One region of the Pseudomonas sp. GG8 genome, then DNA from elsewhere that is predicted to be linked to it. Evidence: predicted binding sites of a transcription regulator. Region 1 holds the regulator's gene; the other holds the start of a gene.
The links. The regulator sigma-54, encoded in region 1, starts transcription at its own class of promoters, with help from an activator protein. The targets are predictions, from matches to a motif close to ANTGGCATNNANNTTGCTNT.
Positions count from the first base shown of each region.

Region 2: flhA (flagellar biosynthesis protein FlhA) is a predicted target of sigma-54. The motif match lies at 1,489-1,508, and genes of this name have one in related genera.

Region 1 is NZ_JBRIIP010000001.1:310,688-321,238, reverse strand. It holds gene ACVBEG_RS01625 (MlaC/ttg2D family ABC transporter substrate-binding protein) at 1-289, opposite strand, end outside; gene mlaD (outer membrane lipid asymmetry maintenance protein MlaD) at 301-768, opposite strand; gene mlaE (lipid asymmetry maintenance ABC transporter permease subunit MlaE) at 768-1,565, opposite strand; gene ACVBEG_RS01610 (ATP-binding cassette domain-containing protein) at 1,565-2,374, opposite strand; gene ACVBEG_RS01605 (KpsF/GutQ family sugar-phosphate isomerase) at 2,689-3,663, shown strand; gene kdsC (3-deoxy-manno-octulosonate-8-phosphatase KdsC) at 3,663-4,199, shown strand; gene lptC (LPS export ABC transporter periplasmic protein LptC) at 4,209-4,781, shown strand; gene lptA (lipopolysaccharide transport periplasmic protein LptA) at 4,768-5,310, shown strand; gene lptB (LPS export ABC transporter ATP-binding protein) at 5,310-6,035, shown strand; gene ACVBEG_RS01580 (RNA polymerase factor sigma-54) at 6,223-7,719, shown strand; gene hpf (ribosome hibernation-promoting factor, HPF/YfiA family) at 7,800-8,108, shown strand; gene ptsN (PTS IIA-like nitrogen regulatory protein PtsN) at 8,121-8,582, shown strand; gene rapZ (RNase adapter RapZ) at 8,585-9,442, shown strand; gene ACVBEG_RS01560 (HPr family phosphocarrier protein) at 9,459-9,731, shown strand; gene pmbA (metalloprotease PmbA) at 10,007-10,551, opposite strand, start outside.
Region 2 is NZ_JBRIIP010000001.1:1,501,157-1,511,707, forward strand. It holds gene fliR (flagellar biosynthetic protein FliR) at 1-318, shown strand, start outside; gene flhB (flagellar biosynthesis protein FlhB) at 320-1,456, shown strand; gene flhA (flagellar biosynthesis protein FlhA) at 1,569-3,698, shown strand; gene flhF (flagellar biosynthesis protein FlhF) at 3,710-5,032, shown strand; gene fleN (flagellar synthesis regulator FleN) at 5,144-5,977, shown strand; gene fliA (RNA polymerase sigma factor FliA) at 5,974-6,714, shown strand; gene ACVBEG_RS07390 (chemotaxis response regulator CheY) at 6,978-7,352, shown strand; gene ACVBEG_RS07395 (protein phosphatase CheZ) at 7,372-8,160, shown strand; gene ACVBEG_RS07400 (chemotaxis protein CheA) at 8,194-10,410, shown strand; gene ACVBEG_RS07405 (protein-glutamate methylesterase/protein-glutamine glutaminase) at 10,462-10,551, shown strand, end outside.

The DNA.
Region 1 (10,551 bases):
CCTGAAAACGCAGCATTTGTTCAGGTGTCGCTTTGCGAGAGTACTTGACCGTCATGATGCTTTTCGAGATGCCCTCGGCATCCACTACTGGGCCGACGATGCGATTCAATGCATCGTAAAAGGCGCTCGGATTGGTTTTGTATTGCTCTTTATGAGCGGCCAGATCGCTCAGCAACTCCTTGGTCGTGCGATCCACCAGATCATGGGCGGACGGCGCGGCCACAGCATTCGCAACCAATGGAAGCGCAGCCAGCAATACAAGCAGGCCACGGCGCAAGATCGATATCATGGAAAAGCTCCTCATTTGGCGTCTTTACTCACAGTATTGAGCAGGAATTTACCGATCAGATCCTCCAGCACCAGCGACGACTGGGTATCGTGGATCGTGCCGCCGTCTTTGAGCAGCGCCTCTTCCCCGCCCACGCTGAGACCGATGTACTTCTCGCCCAGCAAACCGGCGGTAAGAATGGAAGCCGTGGAGTCCGATGGCAGGTTATTCACCCGTTTTTCAACCTCCATTGTCACCCGACCGGTAAAACTGTCGCGATCCAGATCGATAGCAGTGACCTTGCCGATTGTAACGCCCGCCAAGGTCACCTTGGCTCTGACAGTCAAACCGGCAATATTGTCGAAGTAGGCATAAAGTTTATAGCTGTCGTTGGTCGCGCTTACGCTCAAACCACTGACCCGCAAGGCCAGCAACAGCAAAGCCAAGATCCCGGCCAGCAGGAATAGGCCGACACCGGTTTCCAGGGTGCGGTTTTGCATCAAAAGTCTCCAAACATCAGGGCAGTCAGAATAAAGTCCAGGCCTAATATGGCCAACGAGGCATACACCACTGTTTTAGTGGTGGCACGACTGATCCCTTCCGAAGTGGGCTCACAGTCGTAACCCTGAAACACGGCAATCCAGGTAACCACAAAAGCAAAGATTACGCTTTTAATAACACCATTGAGCACGTCATCCCTGAAGGACACGCTGTTTTGCATATTTGACCAGAATGAGCCTTCGTAAACGCCCAGCCAGTCGATCGCAACCCAGGAGCCGCACCAGATTCCGACCACACTGAAGATCATCGCCAACAACGGCAGAGAGATGAATCCCGCCCACAGACGCGGCGCAACGATGTACTTGAGTGGATCGACGCCAATCATTTCCAGACTGGACAATTGCTCAGTGGATTTCATGTTGCCGATTTCAGCGGTCAACGCGGAACCCGCGCGCCCGGCGAACAGCAGAGCCGCAACCACAGGCCCCAACTCACGCAACAGGGTCAACGCAACCATCTGCCCGACGGCCTGCTCCGAGCCATATTTAGTCAGGATGTTGAAGCCTTGAAGCGCCAACACCATGCCAATGAAGCCCCCCGAGACCACAATGATCAGCAGGGACATGACGCCGATTGAATGCAGCTGCCTGACCAGCAGTTGAAAACTGCCGCCAATGCCGCCTCGGCCGAACAACACATGAACCAGAAATATGCCCGAGCGCCCCAGCACCGTAATGCTATCGATCGCAGCGTGCCCGAATAGACGAATCCGCTCCAGTAGTGACTTTCTGCGCATCAGCGCTTCCCCAAAAGTTCGTCGCGATAATCCGGTGCCGGATAGTGAAATGGCACAGGGCCATCAGGTTCGCCGGTCATGAATTGGTGAATACGAGGGTTGTCCGAGTTCATCAGTTCCTCGGGGGTCCCCTGCCCCAATACCTCGCCGTCGCCCACCACATAAAGGTAGTCAGCGATACTCGCTGTTTCGGCAAGGTCGTGGGACACCACAATACTGGTGATCCCCAACGCATCGTTGAGCAACCGAATCAAGCGCACCAGCACCCCCATGGCAATCGGGTCCTGGCCCACGAAGGGTTCGTCGTACATCAGGATTTGCGGGTCAAGAGCAATCGCCCGAGCCAATGCCACGCGGCGCTTCATGCCGCCGGACAACTCGTCGGGCGTCAGCTCGATGGCGCCGCGCAGTCCGACCGCCTGCAATTTGAGCAAGACGATGTCGCGGATCATTTCTTCCGGCAAATCGGTGTGCACGCGAAGCGGAAAGGCCACGTTCTCGAACACATCGAGGTCCGTGAACAAGGCGCCACTCTGAAATAGCACGCCCATTTGCTTGCGTGCGTCGAACAGGTCACTGCGCGACAATTCCGGCAGATTCTGGCCGTTGACCCATACCTCGCCTTTGCTGGGACGCAGCTGCGCACCCATCAAACGCAGCAAGGTTGTCTTGCCACAACCGGAAGGCCCCATGATGCCGGTGACCTTGCCCCGCGGAATACGAATATCAACATTATTGAAAATGCTGCGCGTCCCGCGCATGAAGGTGACACCCTTCAGCTCGACCGCGTAGGCGTTATCGGCACTCATCTAAACTCCTTGCGATACAGCCTCACACTCTGACGCCAGGTCCGTGCCGCAAGACACGCGCTGTGGCTGTCCGGAGGCAGAACCGGCGGCGAACTATACCACCGCCCGCGCACGTGGCCCACGGTAGAAGCCTCTTTCGTTACGGTGCGAGATAGATAATTCGAACAATTGCGAAACACCTATAAAGGATGCAATCACTCCGCGTGCACCTGACCTGATTTTGGGCGCACGACAAAGTCGGACGATCAAGCGTGAGGGATTGAGCCATTACCGCTATAATCGCCGCCTTTTCATCAGGCTGACCGATTTTTGACATGAGCCAATCCAGCGACCTGATTCAAACAGCACAACGCACCATCCGCCTCGAAATAGAAGCCGTAGAAGGCTTACTGGCCCGTATCGACGCGGATTTCGTACGCGCTTGCGAGATGATTCTGGCCGGCACAGGCCGTGTCGTAGTGGTCGGCATGGGCAAGTCCGGGCACATCGGCAACAAGATTGCCGCCACCCTGGCAAGCACGGGCACCACCGCATTCTTCGTCCACCCGGCTGAAGCGAGCCATGGCGACATGGGCATGATCACCCGCGACGACATCATTCTGGCGATCTCCAACTCGGGTTCGACCGCCGAAATCGTCACCTTGCTGCCCCTGATCAAACGCTTGGGCATCAAGATGATCAGCCTGACCGGCAACCCTGATTCGCCGCTGGCCAAGGCCGCAGAAATCAATCTCAATGTTTACGTCACGCAAGAAGCCTGCCCGCTGAACCTGGCCCCTACGTCCTCGACTACCGCCGCACTGGTGATGGGCGACGCACTGGCGGTCGCCTTGCTCGAAGCCCGCGGGTTCACGGCAGAAGACTTTGCCTTCTCCCACCCGGGCGGCGCGCTTGGCAGACGTTTGCTGCTCAAAGTCGAACACGTCATGCATACCGGTGAAGATTTGCCAAAGGTTCAGTGCGGCACGCTACTGCGTGATGCGCTGATGGAAATGACCCACAAGGGCTTGGGCATGACCGCCGTGGTGGAGGCCAATGGCCGCCTCGCCGGGATATTTACCGACGGCGACTTGCGCAGAACCCTGGACCGCAGCATCGATATTCGTCAGGCGAGCATCGACGAAGTGATGACACTCCACGGCAAGACAGCTCGCCCCGAGATGCTTGCAGCCGAGGCGCTGAAAATCATGGAAGACCACAAAATTGGAGCCTTGATCGTGGTCGACAAGAACGACCACCCTATTGGCGCCTTCAACCTGCAAGACCTGCTGCGCGCGGGGGTTATGTAATGAGCGAAGCGACGATGCAGGACCTGCTGCAACGCGGCAAGAACATCAAACTGGCCATTTTCGACGTCGATGGCGTGCTGACGGACGGACGCCTGTACTTTCTCGAAGACGGCAGTGAGTTCAAAACGTTTAATACACTCGACGGCCAAGGCATAAAAATGCTGATTGCCTCGGGCGTGCACACCGCTATCATCAGCGGGCGTCGCACGCCGGTGGTCGAGCGCCGCGCGCAGAATCTGGGCATCCAACACTTGTATCAAGGCCGCGAAGATAAACTGGTCGTTCTTGACGAACTACTTGCCCAACTCAATCTAAGCTATGAACAGGTCGCGTACTTAGGTGACGACCTGCCAGACTTGCCTGTCATTCGGCGCGTTGGCCTTGGCATGGCGGTCGCCAATGCGGCCGGTTTTGTTCGCCAACATGCACACGGCATTACTCAGGCTCGCGGCGGCGAAGGCGCAGCGCGCGAATTTTGCGAGTTGATCCTTAGCGCTCAAGGCAGCCTTGAAGCGGCCCACGCCGCCTACTTATAGAAGTCATTTATGCTGAGTAAAAAGATTCGCCGGTTTTTGATTCTGGGCGTGCTTGCGCTGATGCTGGCGGCCGCAGGCTACTGGAACATCAGCCCTGAAACCTTTCTGGAGCAGCGGGTTGCACCCGTTGACCCGGCCGCCATCGACTTTTATGCGATGAATGCTCACAGCCTGCAGTTCCTGCCGGACGGCAAGCTTCAATACGACATGACCGCCGACAAGGTCGAACATGTGCAGATTTCCGACATCACCCTGCTGACCAATCCAGATCTGCAACTGTATCGCGGCGCCCTCTTTCCCTGGCATGTCCAGAGCAAGAAGGGAGAAGTCTCTCCCGGCGGCACCGAGGTCGAGCTCATCGATTCAGTACGTATCGCACGCACTGACGAAAAAAACCGGACAACGATTATTACCAGCAGTCGAATGACTGTATTCCCACAGAAGCAATATGCGCAGACCGAGCAAGCCGTTAGAATCGACGGTTTCGGCGGCGTATCCACTGGCACGGGTATGAAAGCGTATTTGAACGACGGCAGGATGCACCTGCTGTCCAACGTAAGAGGACAGTATGAGGCTCGTTAAAACCCTCCCTTTTTTGCTCGGTTTGGGCGCAGCACTGGGAAGCGTGAGCGCCTGGGCTCTGCCGACGGACCGCGATCAGCCTATTCATATTCAGTCTGACGATGCGCAACTCGATGACAAGCAGGGCATTGCCACCTACAAAGGCAATGTCATCATCACCCAAGGCTCCATGAAGATCACGGGCAACACCGTGACCATCACCCGGACGCCAACAGGTGAAGTCGACGTATTTACCGCCGTTGGCAATCTTGCTTACTACGAACAGAAACCTGCCGTCGACAAGCCTATCGTTCAAGCGTACGGCGTGACCATCCAGTACTTCGCCGCCCTTGACCGGATCATCCTGATCGACAAGGCCAAGGTCATCAACGACGGCAATACGTCCGAAGGCGAGAAAATCGTCTATGACACGACGAAACAAATCGTCAATGCCGGCCGCGCCAACGGAGCCAAGGTGACGGCACCACGTCCGCGGATCGACATGGTCATCCAGCCGAAAAACAAACCCGCACCGCAGAAGGCTCCGTAATGGCGACGCTTAAAGCCCAGCATCTGGCTAAAAGCTATAAGGGTCGCCAGGTTGTGCGCGATGTCAGTCTCTCGATCGAGAGCGGGCAAATCGTGGGGCTGCTTGGCCCTAACGGTGCTGGCAAAACCACCTGTTTCTACATGATCGTAGGTTTGGTCCAGGCCGATCAGGGTCGCGTCTTGATCGACGATCAAGACGTCAGCCATCAACCCATGCACGGTCGCGCACGCGCCGGGATCGGCTATCTGCCGCAGGAAGCCTCGATTTTTCGCAAACTGTCGGTTGCCGATAACATCATGGCGATCCTCGAGACCCGCAAGGAACTCGACCGTACAGCGCGTCGCAAGGAGCTGGAAAGCCTGCTGCAGGAGTTCCACATCAGCCACATACGCGACAACCTGGGCATGAGCCTGTCCGGCGGTGAACGCCGTCGTGTGGAAATCGCTCGCGCCCTGGCGACTTCGCCAAAATTCATCTTGCTCGATGAACCGTTTGCCGGTGTCGACCCCATTTCCGTCGGCGATATCAAGCAAATCATTTATCACTTGAAAGCCAAGGGCATCGGCGTACTGATCACCGATCACAACGTACGTGACACCCTGGATATTTGTGAAACCGCTTACATCGTCAACGACGGGCAACTGATCGCTGAGGGTGATTCAGAAACCATTCTGGCTAACCAACTGGTTAAAGAGGTTTACCTCGGCCATGAGTTCCGCCTGTAAGCTCTGCGGTGTTTCGCTCTTCATCGGCGACGGACGCTAGGGTGCAGTGCTGACAAGAACATTAATTGTCATCACGCTCTAGGCAAACACTTAGGTTTCAGGCATATAATTTGCTTAAGTTGGCGCTTCGGCGCCCTGTAGTGGATGGCGCATGTGCGCCGGCGAAATAAGGTGTTAAGCCCCTGCCATGAAACCATCGCTAGTCCTGAGAATGGGCCAGCAGCTGACGATGACACCGCAGCTGCAACAGGCCATCCGCCTCCTCCAATTGTCGACCCTGGACCTTCAACAGGAAATCCAGGAAGCGTTGGAGTCGAACCCTATGCTGGAACGCCAGGAAGAAGGCGACGACTTCGACAATGCCGATCCGTTGGCCGACAACATAGAGAAACCCAATCCTGACGTACAGGAACCTACCTACCAGGAGCCCGCCCCGACGGTGGACAACCTGGAAGAAGGCGACTGGAACGACCGCATCCCCAACGAGCTGCCCGTTGATACCGCTTGGGATGACGTGTATCAGACCAGTGCCAGCAGCCTGCCCAGCAGCAACAACGACGATGACGAATGGGACTTCACCACTCGCACATCGGCCGGCGAGAGCCTGCAAAGCCATCTGTTGTGGCAATTGAATCTGGCCCCCATGTCCGATACTGATCGGTTGATCGCCGTCACGCTGATCGACTGCATCAACAATCAGGGCTACCTGGACGAGTCGCTTGAGGAAATCCTCGATGCCTTCGACCCGGAAATGGATGTCGAACTGGATGAAATCGAAGCAGTACTGCACCGTATCCAGCAATTCGAACCCGCGGGTATCGGCGCTCGCAACCTGAGCGAATGCCTGTCACTGCAATTGCGTCAGCTCCCCGCGAAGACTCGCTGGCTGGCCGAGGCACAACGCTTGGTCGGAGACTTCATCGACCTGCTTGGCAGCCGCGACTACGCTCAGCTGATGCGGCGCATGAAGCTCAAGGAAGACGAACTGCGCCAGGTCATTGAACTGGTGCAGAGCCTCAACCCGCGCCCAGGCTCGCAGATCGAGTCGAGCGAGGCCGAATACGTTGTGCCCGACGTGATCGTGCGCAAAGACAACGAGCGCTGGCTGGTAGAGCTCAATCAAGAGTCCGTGCCCCGTCTGCGGGTCAACCCCCAATACGCAGGGTTCGTCCGCAGGGCCGACACCAGCGCTGACAACACCTTCATGCGCAATCAGTTGCAAGAGGCACGCTGGTTCATCAAGAGCCTGCAGAGCCGCAACGAAACGCTGATGAAAGTGGCCACGCAGATCGTCGAGCACCAGCGCGGCTTTCTTGAGTATGGCGACGAAGCCATGAAACCCTTGGTTCTGCATGACATCGCCGAAGCGGTAGGCATGCACGAATCGACGATTTCACGTGTGACCACGCAAAAATTCATGCATACCCCGCGCGGTATTTACGAACTGAAATATTTCTTTTCCAGTCACGTAAGCACCTCAGAGGGCGGAGAGTGTTCGTCCACGGCCATTCGCGCGATCATCAAAAAACTGGTAGCTGCGGAAAATCAGAAAAAGCCGTTGAGTGACAGCAAGATCGCTGGTTTACTGGAGGCACAAGGCATTCAGGTAGCTCGGCGCACGGTCGCTAAATACCGCGAATCACTTGGGATAGCACCTTCAAGCGAACGCAAGCGATTGATGTAAGGGTGGCCGTACGCCGTAGCGTTCCAGTGGTAGGCATTCAAGCCTGCCTCTTTATGTACTGGCAACGAAGGAGACGCTGTATGCAAGTCAACATCAGTGGACACCAATTGGAAGTGACCAAGCCCCTGCGCGAATACATCGAGCTCAAATTCAAGAAGCTCGAAGGGCACTTTGACAAGATTACCAATGTGCAGGTAACGATGGCAGTCGAGAAACTGAAACAGAAAATCGAAGCCACACTGCACATCCACGGTGGAGAGGTGGTCGCTAACGCAGAACATGACGACATGTATGCGGCAATCGACCTACTCACTGACAAGCTGGACCGACAATTGCTCAAGCATAAGGAAAAGCAGCAGAACATCCTGAAAGGTGCGACTGCTCGCTAACACCCACAACCCATGATCCGACTTGAAAATATCCTGACTGCCGGCCGTTCACTCGTGAACGTGCCGAGCAGCAGTAAAAAAAATGTTCTTGAGCAAGTTGCCAAACTGATCGGCCGTGAAACGGAGCTTGATTCGGACTTGGTACTCACGAGCCTTATTGCCCGCGAAAAACTCGGCTCGACCGGTTTCGGCAATGGCATCGCCATCCCGCATTGCCGGCTGGCGGGCTGCCCAATGCCCATCAGCGCCCTCCTGCACCTCGACACCCCCGTAGATTTTGACGCCATCGACGGCAGGCCTGTAGACCTGCTTTTTGTCCTTCTAGTCCCGGAAGCCGCCACCGACGAACACCTGGAGCTGCTGCGCCAGATAGCCAGCATGCTCGACCGCGCCGATGTGCGCGACCGCCTACGCAGCGCCCAAAGCGATGAAGCGCTTTATCAAGTGGTGCTGGACGTGCAGAACGGCCATTAATGATGCGCATGATCATCGTCAGCGGCCGATCCGGCTCCGGCAAGAGCACAGCACTGGATGTACTGGAAGACAACGGCTTCTATTGCATCGACAACCTGCCTGCAGGCCTGCTCCCGGAGCTGGCTGAACGTGCCCTGATTCATACCGAACTGGCTCAGCCGCTGGTCGCCGTGTCCATCGACGCGCGCAATCTGCCGAGCCATCTGTCGCGTTTTCCCGAATTACTGGAAGAGGTCCGCAGCCGCCACATCCAATGCGATGTGCTGTACCTCGACGCCGATGAAGAGACCCTGCTAAAACGATTCTCTGAAACCCGTCGTCGCCACCCCCTGAGCAGCACCAACCGCTCGCTTGCCGAAGCGATACGTGACGAGAGCAACCTGCTTGGGCCGATCATCGATCTGGCCGATCTGAAAATCAACACCACGCACCTGAACCTCTATCAACTACGTGACATGCTCAAACTGCGCCTGCTGAACAAGCCGGAGCCAGGCACCGCGTTTCTGGTTGAGTCGTTTGGTTTCAAACGTGGCATGCCAGTAGATGCTGATCTGGTATTCGATGTGCGCTGCCTGCCCAATCCCTACTGGAAGCCGGAGTTGCGCGAACTGTCCGGGCTCGACCAGCCCGTAGCCGATTATTTGGCGGCACAGCCGGATGTAGAAGAGATGTTCCAGGACATCTACGCGTACCTGAACAAATGGTTGCCACGCTTTGCAGCCAGCAACCGCGCCTACGTGACTATTGCCATTGGCTGCACCGGCGGGCACCACCGCTCTGTCTACCTGACCGAGCGCCTGGGTCAGGTCTTGCAACAATCCCTCAAGAACGTTCAGGTCCGCCACCGCGACCTCAGCTGAAAGGACCCTCATCGCGATGCCCGTTCGTCAAATCACTATCATCAACAAGCTTGGCTTGCACGCGCGCGCCGCCGCTAAATTCGTCGGCGTCGCCGGAAGATTCCCCTGCCAGATCAGAGTAGGTCGCGCGCCCGACAGCATGGTCGACGGCAAAAGCATCATGGCCGTGATGATGCTGGCAGCAGGAAAAGGCACCGATATCCACCTGCATACTGAAGGCGAAGACGAACAGGCAGCACTCGAAGACTTGATTGAGCTGATCAACAATCGGTTTGATGAAGGCGAGTGACAGCAGGCGACGGACCGCATTGACTCATTCGCGGGCAGGCCTGGAGCTATTAAAAAAATCTATGTGATTGGAATACGAGAGGTGAGCTTTCGTAAATCTGTAGACCCCGGGTCAAACCCAAACCTGCCGGAAGCCCGTGCCGGGCTTATTCGCAGACAAGTCAGCGCCTACCTCGACCGAGTTTACTGTGTGACAGTGCCGCGTATTGAGGCCGCTCGTACATTAAGATTAAGGCGCTTCGTGCAGCGAGCATGAAGCGCCTTTTTTAATGCAGATCAGCTACCCGCAACCGTCATGCGCTCGATCAACACAGAGCCTGTGCGGATATTGCTGCGCAGTTCGAGATCGCTGCCGACGGCGACGATTTGTTTGAACATGTCGCGCAGGTTGCCGGCGATGGTGACTTCCTGAACCGGGAACTGGATTTCGCCGTTCTCGACCCAAAAGCCTGCCGCTCCACGAGAGTAGTCGCCGGTGACCATATTCAAACCACTGCCCATCAACTCAGTGACCAGCAAGCCGCGACCCATGCGGCGCAGCAGCGCTGCCTGATCTTCCACACCGTGGGTGACGAACAGGTTATGCACGCCGCCTGAGTTGGCTGTACTCGGCAAACCTAGCTTGCGGCCTGAGTAAGTACCCAGAACGTAGGACACTAAATCGCCATTCTCCACAAATGGTTTGGCATAGGTTGCCAAGCCATCACCGTCGAACGCCGAGCTCCCCATGGCGCGCATCAGGTGCGGCCGTTCGTCGAGAGTCAGCCATTCAGGAAACAGGCGCTGCCCCATCGCTCCTTCCAGAAAGGATGATTTGCGAT
Region 2 (10,551 bases), 1.2 Mb from region 1:
AGCTTTACCACGTTGCCTGTCGGCAGTGGGCTGGATCTCACGCACATTTGGGAACTGGTTGGTCGTATGGGCTGGGTATTGGGTGCCGGCTTGCTGCTGGTCTTGCCGGCCGTTACTGCGTTGCTGGTGGTGAACGTTGCATTTGGGGTCATGACGCGTGCTGCGCCGCAGTTGAATATCTTCTCAATTGGCTTTCCGCTTACGTTGGTGCTGGGCATGGTGATTCTGTGGATCACTCTCGGCGATATTCTCAATCAGTATCAACCGCTGGCGGTGGAAGCCTTGCAGTTGCTACGCAGTCTGGTCAGGGCCCGCTGAGATGGCTGAGAACGAGAATGGCCAGGACAAAACAGAAGACCCCACGTCCAAACGGCTCAAGGAATCGCGTGACAAGGGTGAGACGGCCCGCTCCAAAGAACTGAATACACTGGTCATCATGATGGCGGGTGCAGGCGGATTGCTGGCGTTTGGTGGCCAGCTGGCGGAAATGATGCTCGGGTTGATGCGGGTCAATTTCACGCTTTCGCGTGAAGTGATCATGGATGACCATTATATGGGCTTGTATTTTCTCAACGCCGGCAAAGCGGCGCTGGTTGCCATCCAGCCGCTGATGCTGATCATGGTTCTGGCGGCGCTCATCGGCCCCATCTCGCTGGGAGGCTGGCTGTTTTCTACTGACACGATGGTGCCCAAGTTCAGTCGAATGAATCCGCTTTCCGGGATCAAGCGCATGTTTTCCGTTCAGGCATTGGTCGAGCTGGTCAAAGCGTTTGCCAAGTTTTTCATCATCCTGATGGTGGCGTTGGTGGTGCTGTCCAAGGACCGGGGGGATCTGGTCTCCATCGCCCATGAGCCATTGGAGTTGGCGATCGTCCACAGTGTGCAGGTGGTGGGCTGGAGTGCGTTATGGATGGCGTGTGGGTTGATCATTATCGCTGCGGTGGATGTACCGTTTCAGCTCTGGGAAAGCCATAAAAAGCTGTTGATGACGAAGCAGGAGGTGCGTGACGAGCACCGAGACAGTGATGGGCGGCCAGAGGTCAAACAGCGGATTCGTCAGTTGCAGCGTGAAATGTCACAGCGACGAATGATGGCGAAGATCCCTGATGCCGACGTGATCATCACCAACCCGACGCACTTTGCCGTGGCGCTCAAATATGATCCAGAGCAAGGTGGGGCGCCGATGTTGCTGGCCAAGGGCAGTGATTTTCTGGCGTTGAAGATTCGGGAAATCGGCGCCGAGCACAACATACTCCTCCTTGAATCACCGGCTTTGGCGCGTTCGATTTATTACTCCACCGATCTGGATCAGGAAATTCCTGCTGGCCTGTACCTCGCAGTAGCGCAGGTATTGGCATACGTCTATCAAATCCGCCAGCATCGCGCAGGCAAGGGCAAGCGCCCGGACCCATTGGGCGATATGCCTATCCCAGGCGATTTGCGACGTGATTCATGAGCCTGCGTACAAGTTTGCGCAACAAACCCATAGTTGGAAAGCTTCTTGCACTGACCTTGCTACGTCGCTTGATGGCGTCAAAAGTTTGATTTAGCAGGCAGGAAAAGAATTGGTGGATCGCTCTCAATTAATCAACGCTGCACGCAGCAACCTGCTGGGCCTGGGTCGTGGGCAGCTGGGTGTACCGTTGCTGCTGTTGGTCATGTTGGCAATGATGATGTTGCCGATGCCGCCATTCCTGCTCGATGTGTTTTTCACGTTCAACATCGCGCTGTCGATCGTCGTCCTGCTGGTTTGCGTGTACGCCCTGCGGCCACTGGACTTCTCTGTATTCCCCACCATTTTGCTGGTTGCCACGTTGTTGCGGCTGGCGCTGAACGTGGCGTCGACCCGGGTGGTCATGCTTCACGGTCAAGACGGTCACGCTGCCGCCGGTAAGGTGATCCAGGCCTTTGGTGAGGTGGTGATCGGCGGTAATTACGTGGTGGGTATCGTAGTTTTCGCGATTTTGATGATCATCAACTTTGTTGTTGTGACCAAGGGTGCCGGGCGGATTTCCGAAGTAAGTGCCCGCTTTACCCTCGACGCGATGCCCGGCAAGCAGATGGCTATCGACGCAGACCTCAACGCAGGCCTGATCGATCAGCCCCAGGCAAAACATCGTCGACTGGAAGTCGCCCAGGAAGCCGAGTTCTACGGTTCGATGGACGGCGCCAGTAAATTCGTGCGCGGCGATGCGATTGCCGGGCTGCTGATTTTGTTCATCAACCTGATTGGCGGCGTGGCTGTCGGTATTTTCCAGCACAACATGTCCTTTGCCGATGCCGGCAAGGTTTACGCGCTGTTGACCATTGGTGACGGTTTGGTGGCGCAATTGCCATCACTGCTGCTGTCCACCGCCGCGGCAATCATGGTGACCCGTGCGTCCGGCTCGGAAGAGATGGGCAAACAGATCAATCGGCAGATGTTCGCCTCGCCCAAGGCGCTGGCGGTGGCCGCGGGCTTGATGATAGTCATGGGGTTAGTGCCGGGCATGCCCCACTTGTCCTTTATCAGTCTGGGGCTGGTGGCCGCTGGAGTTGCTTATCTGCTTTGGAAAAAGCAGAGCATGGTCAAGGTCAATGCGTTGCAAGAGGTCCAGCGCCAGCAGGATCTCTTGCCTTCGCCAACGCGAGCTCAGGACTCGAAAGAACTGGGTTGGGATGATGTCACAGCCATCGACATGATCGGCCTGGAAGTAGGCTACCGCTTGATTCCGTTGGTGGATCGCAATCAAGGCGGTCAGCTCCTGGCACGGATCAAGGGCGTGCGTAAAAAGCTTTCCCAAGAGTTGGGCTTTTTGATGCCGACCGTGCATATCCGCGACAACCTTGATCTGGCGCCCAGCGCCTATCGTCTGACACTGATGGGCGTCACCCTGGCTGAGGCCGAGATTTACCCTGATCGCGAACTGGCGATCAATCCGGGTCAGGTCTTTGGTACGCTCAACGGGATCACCGCCAAGGACCCAGCGTTCGGTCTGGAGGCAGTGTGGATCGAAGTCAGCCTGCGCAGTCAGGCGCAATCGCTCGGTTACACCGTGGTGGATGCCAGCACAGTGGTGGCGACTCACCTCAATCAGATTCTGTACAAGCATTCTCATGAGCTGATTGGCCATGAAGAAGTGCAGCAATTGATGCAGTTATTGGCCAAAAGCTCGCCCAAACTGGCCGAAGAGCTGGTACCAGGTGTTCTTTCGCTCTCGGCATTGCTCAAGGTGTTGCAGGCGTTGCTGGCTGAACACGTCCCTGTCAGGGATATCCGCAGCATTGCCGAAGCCATCGCTAACGCTGCACCTCGGAGTCAAGATACTGCCGCGCTGGTCGCAGCGGTGCGCGTCGGACTGTGTCGCGCTATCGTCCAAAGCATTGTAGGGGCTGAGCCGGAGCTGCCTGTCATTACCCTTGAGCCAAGATTGGAACAAATATTGCTAAATAGTCTTCAGAAGGCTGGTCAGGGTCAGGAAGAGGGCGTTCTTCTCGAGCCGAGCATGGCTGAAAAGCTCCAGCGTTCGTTGATTGATGCTGCTCAGCGCCAGGAAATGCAGGGGCAGCCAGTGATTTTGTTAGTCGCAGGCCCGGTTCGCGCCATGCTGTCACGATTTGGACGGTTGGCTGTACCGAACATGCATGTTCTGGCGTATCAGGAAATTCCTGACAATAAGCAAGTCACAATCGTCGCGACTGTCGGGCCCAACGGCTGAGGTAGTGAGTCATGCAAGTTAAGCGTTTTTTCGCCGCCGACATGCGTCAAGCCATGAAATTGGTCCGTGATGAATTGGGCGCTGATGCCGCCATCATTGGCAACCGGCGGATTGCCGGTGGTGTAGAGCTGACTGCTGCCCTGGATTACAAACTTTCCGCGCTGGCACCGCGTGTGCCGAACATTGAACTCGAAGACGAACTGCGCAAAACCCAATCTCGCATCGTCTCTGCTCAGGCTGAACTCGGCACCCGTGGCGATAGCGATTCATCGATCAATCGCCAGCTTTATTCCGGCCTGCCGTTGACCGCTGGCGACTCGCACATTGAGCCGACCTTCAGCGAGCCGCCGCGTCCAGCCGCTCCGGCCACTGCCGTTGAGCCCGTCGCTGGGCAGCATGCTTATGAGTCCATGCGTTTTGAGTTGAACGGTCTGCGCGAACTGCTCGAAGTGCAACTCGGTTCGTTGGCCTGGAATCAACTGCAAGGCAGCCGTCCGCAGCAAGCCAACCTGTGGCGTCGCCTGCAACGCATTGGTCTGTCGGGTCCGTTGTCGCGGGACCTGTTGGCGATGATCACCGATATTGAAGAACCCCGTCAGGCGTGGCGCATGTTACTGGCCCACTTGGCGCGGATGATCGTGACGCCCGACGTCGAACCTCTGGAGGAGGGCGGCGTGATCGCCATGGTCGGTCCGGCAGGGATGGGCAAGACCACGACGCTGGCGAAACTGGCAGCACGGTATGTCTTGAAATATGGTCCACAAAATATTGCACTGGTGAGCATGGATAGCTATCGGATTGGCGCCCAGGAACAGCTGAAAACCCTGGGCCGTATTCTCAATGTGCCGGTCACTCATATCGACCCGGGCCAGTCGCTTGGTCAGGCGTTGGAGCCGTTGGTACGCAAGCGCGTGGTCTTGATCGACACCGCCGGCCTGCAGGCGAGCGATCCAGCACTGCGCCTGCAACTGGAAAGCCTCGCCGGTCGTGGTATCAAGGCGCGTAATTATCTGGTGCTGGCAACAACCAGCCAGAAACAGGTTCTGACCGCGGCATACCACAGCTACAAACGTTGCGGTCTAGCCGGCTGCATTCTCACCAAACTGGATGAAACCGCCAGCTTGGGTGAAGTGTTAAGCCTGGCAATCAGTCATGAATTACCGGTGGCCTATCTGACGGATGGGCCACGGATACCGGATGATTTGCACTTGCCGCGCCGGCACCAATTGGTGAGTCGAGCGGTCAGTGTGCAAATGCAGGAAGAGCCGAGCGAGGAAGCTATGGCGGATATGTTCGCGGATCTTTATCACAGCCCGAACAAAAGGGTTGGGTAAAGCAAGACACTGGAATGTACCTACATCATGGTCTGCCTTGCTTTGTTCTCTCAACGAACTCGCAGTCAGTAATGTGGCCTCGGTCTAAGCAACACAAGGTAAAGAAATAACATGGGCAGCATGCATCCCGTACAGGTTATCGCGGTGACCGGTGGCAAAGGTGGCGTCGGCAAGACCAACGTGTCAGTGAACTTATCACTGGCTCTGGCTGAGCTCGGTCGGCGCGTCATGCTGCTGGATGCCGACCTGGGTCTGGCTAATGTCGATGTGTTACTCGGCTTGACCCCCAAACGCACCCTCGCCGACGTTATCGAAGGACGCTGCGAGCTTCGCGATGTGCTGCTTCAGGGGCCGGGCGGGATTCGTATCGTGCCGGCTGCGTCCGGCACCCAAAGCATGGTTCACCTGACGGCAGCACAACATGCCGGTCTGATCCAGGCCTTCAGCGACATCGGCGATAACCTCGATGTACTGGTGATCGACACGGCTGCGGGCATCGGTGAATCGGTCGTCAGCTTCGTGCGCGCGGCCCAGGAAGTATTGCTGGTGGTGTGTGATGAGCCGACCTCGATCACCGATGCTTACGCGCTGATCAAACTGCTCAACCGCGATTACGGGATGAACCGCTTCCGGGTGCTTGCCAACATGGCACAAAGCCCTCAGGAAGGCCGCAATCTGTTCGCCAAGTTGACCAAGGTCACTGACCGCTTCCTGGATGTCGCCCTACAATACGTCGGCGCCGTGCCTTATGACGAATGCGTACGTAAAGCCGTGCAGAAGCAGCGCGCCGTATATGAAGCGTTCCCGCGTTCCAAGTGCTCCCTGGCGTTCAAAGCTATCGCACAGAAAGTTGACACTTGGCCGTTGCCGGCCAACCCGCGCGGGCATCTGGAATTTTTCGTTGAGCGGCTCGTACATCCAGCGAGTGCAGGACCGGTGCTATGACAGCCAGCGGCTATCGCATGTACAGCAAGGTGTCAAAAGACTCCCAGTACGAGCTGATCGAGCGTTATGCGCCGCTGGTTAAACGCATTGCTTATCACCTGCTGGCGCGGTTGCCAGCCAGTGTGCAGGTCGAAGACCTGATCCAGGCTGGCATGATTGGTTTGTTGGAAGTCTCGACTAAATACGACGCCACCAAGGGTGCGAGTTTCGAGACCTATGCCGGGATTCGTATTCGTGGCGCCATGCTCGATGAGGTGCGCAAGGGTGATTGGGCCCCGCGTTCTGTGCATCGCAATACACGCATGGTCAGTGACGCAATTCGGGCAATTGAAGCTAAAACCGGTCGTGACGCTAAAGATCACGAGGTTGCGGCCGAACTCCAATTGAGTCTCGATGATTATTACGGGATTTTGAATGACACCTTGGGCAGTCGGCTATTCAGTTTCGACGATCTGTTGCAGGACGGCGAACATGAAGGGCTGCACGAGGATGGCGCAAGCGCTCACCTTGAGCCGTCGCGCGATCTGGAAGATGAACGCTTCCAGGCTGCGTTAGCAGATGCGATAGCCAATTTGCCAGAGCGCGAGCGACTGGTATTGGCGCTGTACTACGACGAGGAGCTGAACCTTAAGGAAATTGGTGAGGTATTGGGGGTCAGCGAGTCGCGGGTCAGCCAGTTACACAGCCAGTGCGCAGCTCGTTTGCGAGGGCGTTTGGGGGAATGGCGAGCGCGTTGACAGGCAGTGCGTGGCCCTTGGTGGTTTCGCGCTATCTGCAGGCTGGCTGTGCAAAGCGTTGCGTGCGAAGAAAATAGGACTAGGCAGGAGCCGGTCAGTCAGGGTCCTGTAAGACCTGCTGTGCCCGTTTCCCGACCTGTTGATTTACCAAGCTCGTCGTCGTTTTCGTGCAGCCGTTGTGTGCTGCGCCGGTTTTTGATTGAACAGCGTATTCAGGTGCTGAATGCGTTAAAGACTGCTTGGAGGTCGAATTGAACAAGAACATGAAAATCCTCATCGTTGATGACTTCTCAACGATGCGGCGGATCATAAAAAACCTGTTGCGTGACTTGGGGTTTACCAATACGGCTGAGGCGGATGACGGGGTTACCGCGCTGCCGATGCTGCAAAGCGGGAGCTTCGATTTTTTGGTGACTGACTGGAACATGCCTGGCATGTCCGGCATCGATCTGTTACGCCATGTGCGTGCAGATGAACGCCTCAAGCATCTACCGGTGTTGATGGTAACGGCTGAAGCCAAGCGTGATCAGATCATCGAAGCTGCTCAGGCCGGTGTGAACGGTTACGTGGTCAAGCCCTTCACGGCTCAAGTGCTGAAAGAAAAGATCGAAAAGATCTTCGAGCGCGTCAATAGCTGATGTTTGCCGCGAGGGCTCTATGGAGCACACAGATTCGTCATCGGGCGACTTTGAGTCGACCCTGAAAAAACACGCACACGAGTTGGTCGATAGCCTTGAAAAGGGCCGGTTCGGCGACGCTGCGCAACTGATCAATGAGCTTAATAAGGCCCGCGACAGCGGCCTGTATCAGGAAGTCGGCAAACTTACTCGCGAACTGCACAGTGCCATCGTCAATTTTCAGATTGACCCGAACACGCCGCAAGCCGAGGAAGTCTCGCAGATCAATGATGCTACCGAGCGGCTGTCCTATGTGGTCAGGCTGACCGAGGCAGCGGCCAACCGCACGATGGATCTGGTGGAGCTCAGTACACCGCTGGTGGGTGGGCTTGGCACTGAGGCTGCTGCTTTGAGTGTCGATTGGGGACGCTTCATGCGTCGCGAAATCGGCGCCGAAGAATTTCGTGAGCTGGCTCGGCGTGTCGATGGTTTTTTGACGCGCAGCGAAAAGGAAACCCGGGAAGTGTCGGGCCACCTCAACGATATTTTGCTGGCTCAGGATTATCAGGACCTTACCGGTCAGGTCATCAAGCGCGTGACCCAGTTGGTCACGGAAGTCGAAAGCAACCTGCTCAAACTGGTACTGATGGCCAGTCAGGTCGATCGTTTTGCCGGGATCGAACATGACCATCAATCGATACGCGTAGAAAAAGAACAAGAAAAACATCTGTCTCAGGGTGAAGGTCCGCAGATTCATGCCGATAAGCGTGATGACGTTGTGTCCGGACAGGATGATGTTGACGATCTGCTATCCAGCCTGGGCTTCTAGGTCGGTTGATGGTTAATTTTAGGGAGCACCCCAATGAGCTTCGGCGCCGATGAAGAAATCCTTCAGGATTTTCTGGTAGAGGCCGGCGAGATTCTCGAGCTATTGTCCGAGCAGCTGGTCGAGCTGGAAAGCCGACCTGATGATGCGGACTTGCTTAATGCAATTTTTCGCGGTTTTCACACTGTAAAAGGGGGCGCCGGCTTCCTCCAGCTCCATGAGCTGGTGGAGTGCTGCCACATCGCCGAGAACGTCTTCGACATCCTGCGCAAGGGTGAGCGTCGCGTCGACTCGGAGTTGATGGACGTGGTCCTTGAAGCATTGGATGCGGTCAACGGTATGTTCACTGAAGTGCGTGAGCGCACTACCGTGACCCCGGCCACGCCCGAATTGCTGGCTGCATTAGCACGTTTGGCAGCGCCAGCGTCTGCCGATGAGATCGCTGCGGCAGCGCCCGCCAGCGTCGAAGAGCCACCTGCTGAGGCCGCAGGCGACATCACCGATAACGAATTCGAGCAGTTGCTCGATTCGCTCAACGCCGTCAAGGCGCAAGCGGCCGCTTCAGCTGCGGCCCCCGCAGCAGTAGTTGCGATGCCTGCTATTGACCCCAATGCCAGCGACGAGATCAGTGATGCTGAATTTGAATCGCTGCTCGATCAGTTGCACGGGAAAGGCCAGTTCGCCGCCGATGCCGTGCCTGTTCAGGCTGCGCCTGTGGCGACCGCGTCAGCGAGCAATGAGATCACCGACGACGAGTTCGAAGCACTGCTCGATCAGTTGCACGGAAAAGGCTCGTTCGTAGCCGATGCTCTGGAGTCTGGGGTACTGGCTCCAGTGGCCGTCGCCAAGGCGCCTGTCAGTGCTGCGGGCGGCGATCAAATCTCCGATCACGAATTCGAAGCGTTGCTTGATGAGCTGCATGGCAAAGGCAAGTTTGAGCCTGAAGCCGTTGTGGCAGCTGTTGCCCCTGCACCTGTCGTAGCTAAAGCCGCAGTGGTGAAGGCGCCTGCGCCGGCCAAGGCTGTTGCTGCAGCCCCGGCTCCGGCCAAAGCGCCCGTACCGGAGAAGCACGCGGCGTCTGAAGCTGAAACCACGGTGCGGGTCGACACCGCACGCCTCGACGAAATCATGAACATGGTCGGCGAGTTGGTGTTGGTGCGGAACCGCCTGGTTCGTCTGGGTCTCAACAGTGGCGACGAAGCCATGTCCAAGGCGGTGTCGAACCTTGACGTGGTCACGGCTGATCTGCAGACCGCGGTGATGAAAACCCGCATGCAGCCGATCAAGAAAGTCTTTGGCCGCTTCCCACGACTGGTTCGCGACCTTGCACGCCAGCTGAAGAAAGAGATCAATCTGGAGCTGGTCGGCGAAGAAACCGACCTGGACAAGAACCTGGTCGAGGCCTTGGCCGACCCGCTGGTCCACTTGGTGCGCAACGCTGTCGACCACGGCATCGAAACCCCGGAAGAACGCGAAGCATCCGGGAAAGCCCGATGCGGTCGGGTAATTCTGGCGGCTGAGCAGGAGGGTGACCATATCCTGTTGTCGATTTCCGATGACGGCAAGGGCATGGACGCCAACGTGTTACGTGCCATCGCCGTGAAACGCGGGGTGATGGACAAGGACGCTGCGGATCGCTTGAGCGAAACCGATTGCTACAACCTGATCTTCGCGCCGGGCTTCTCGACCAAAACCGAGATTTCCGACGTATCTGGGCGCGGCGTGGGCATGGACGTGGTGAAAACCAAAATTGCCCAACTCAATGGCTCGATCAATATTTACTCGACCAAGGGCCAGGGTTCGAAGATCGTCATCAAGGTGCCGTTGACCCTGGCGATCATGCCGACCCTGATGGTGATGCTTGGCAATCAGGCTTTTGCCTTCCCGCTGGTCAACGTAAACGAGATTTTCCACCTCGACCTGTCGCGGACCAACGTTGTCGACGGCCAGGAAGTGGTCATCGTGCGCGACAAGGCTTTGCCTCTGTTCTATCTCAAGCGTTGGCTGGTGGCCAAGGCCGCTCACGAGGAGCAGCACGAAGGTCATGTGGTGATCCTGTCGGTCGGCACCCAGCGTATCGGTTTTGTCGTCGATCAGTTGGTGGGTCAGGAGGAAGTCGTCATCAAGCCGCTGGGCAAAATGCTGCAGGGAACACCGGGTATGTCAGGCGCCACCATTACCGGTGACGGTCGAATTGCCTTGATTCTCGATGTACCAAGCATGCTCAAGCGTTACGCTGCACGGCGTATTTGATTCTGGGGCTGCGGGCCGCTTTTGGTGCCCGCAGCACCTAACGGAGTGTTTATGGCAGTCAAGGTCCTGGTGGTGGATGATTCAGGTTTCTTCCGCCGCCGCGTCTCGGAAATTCTTTCTGCGGACCCGAATATCCAGATA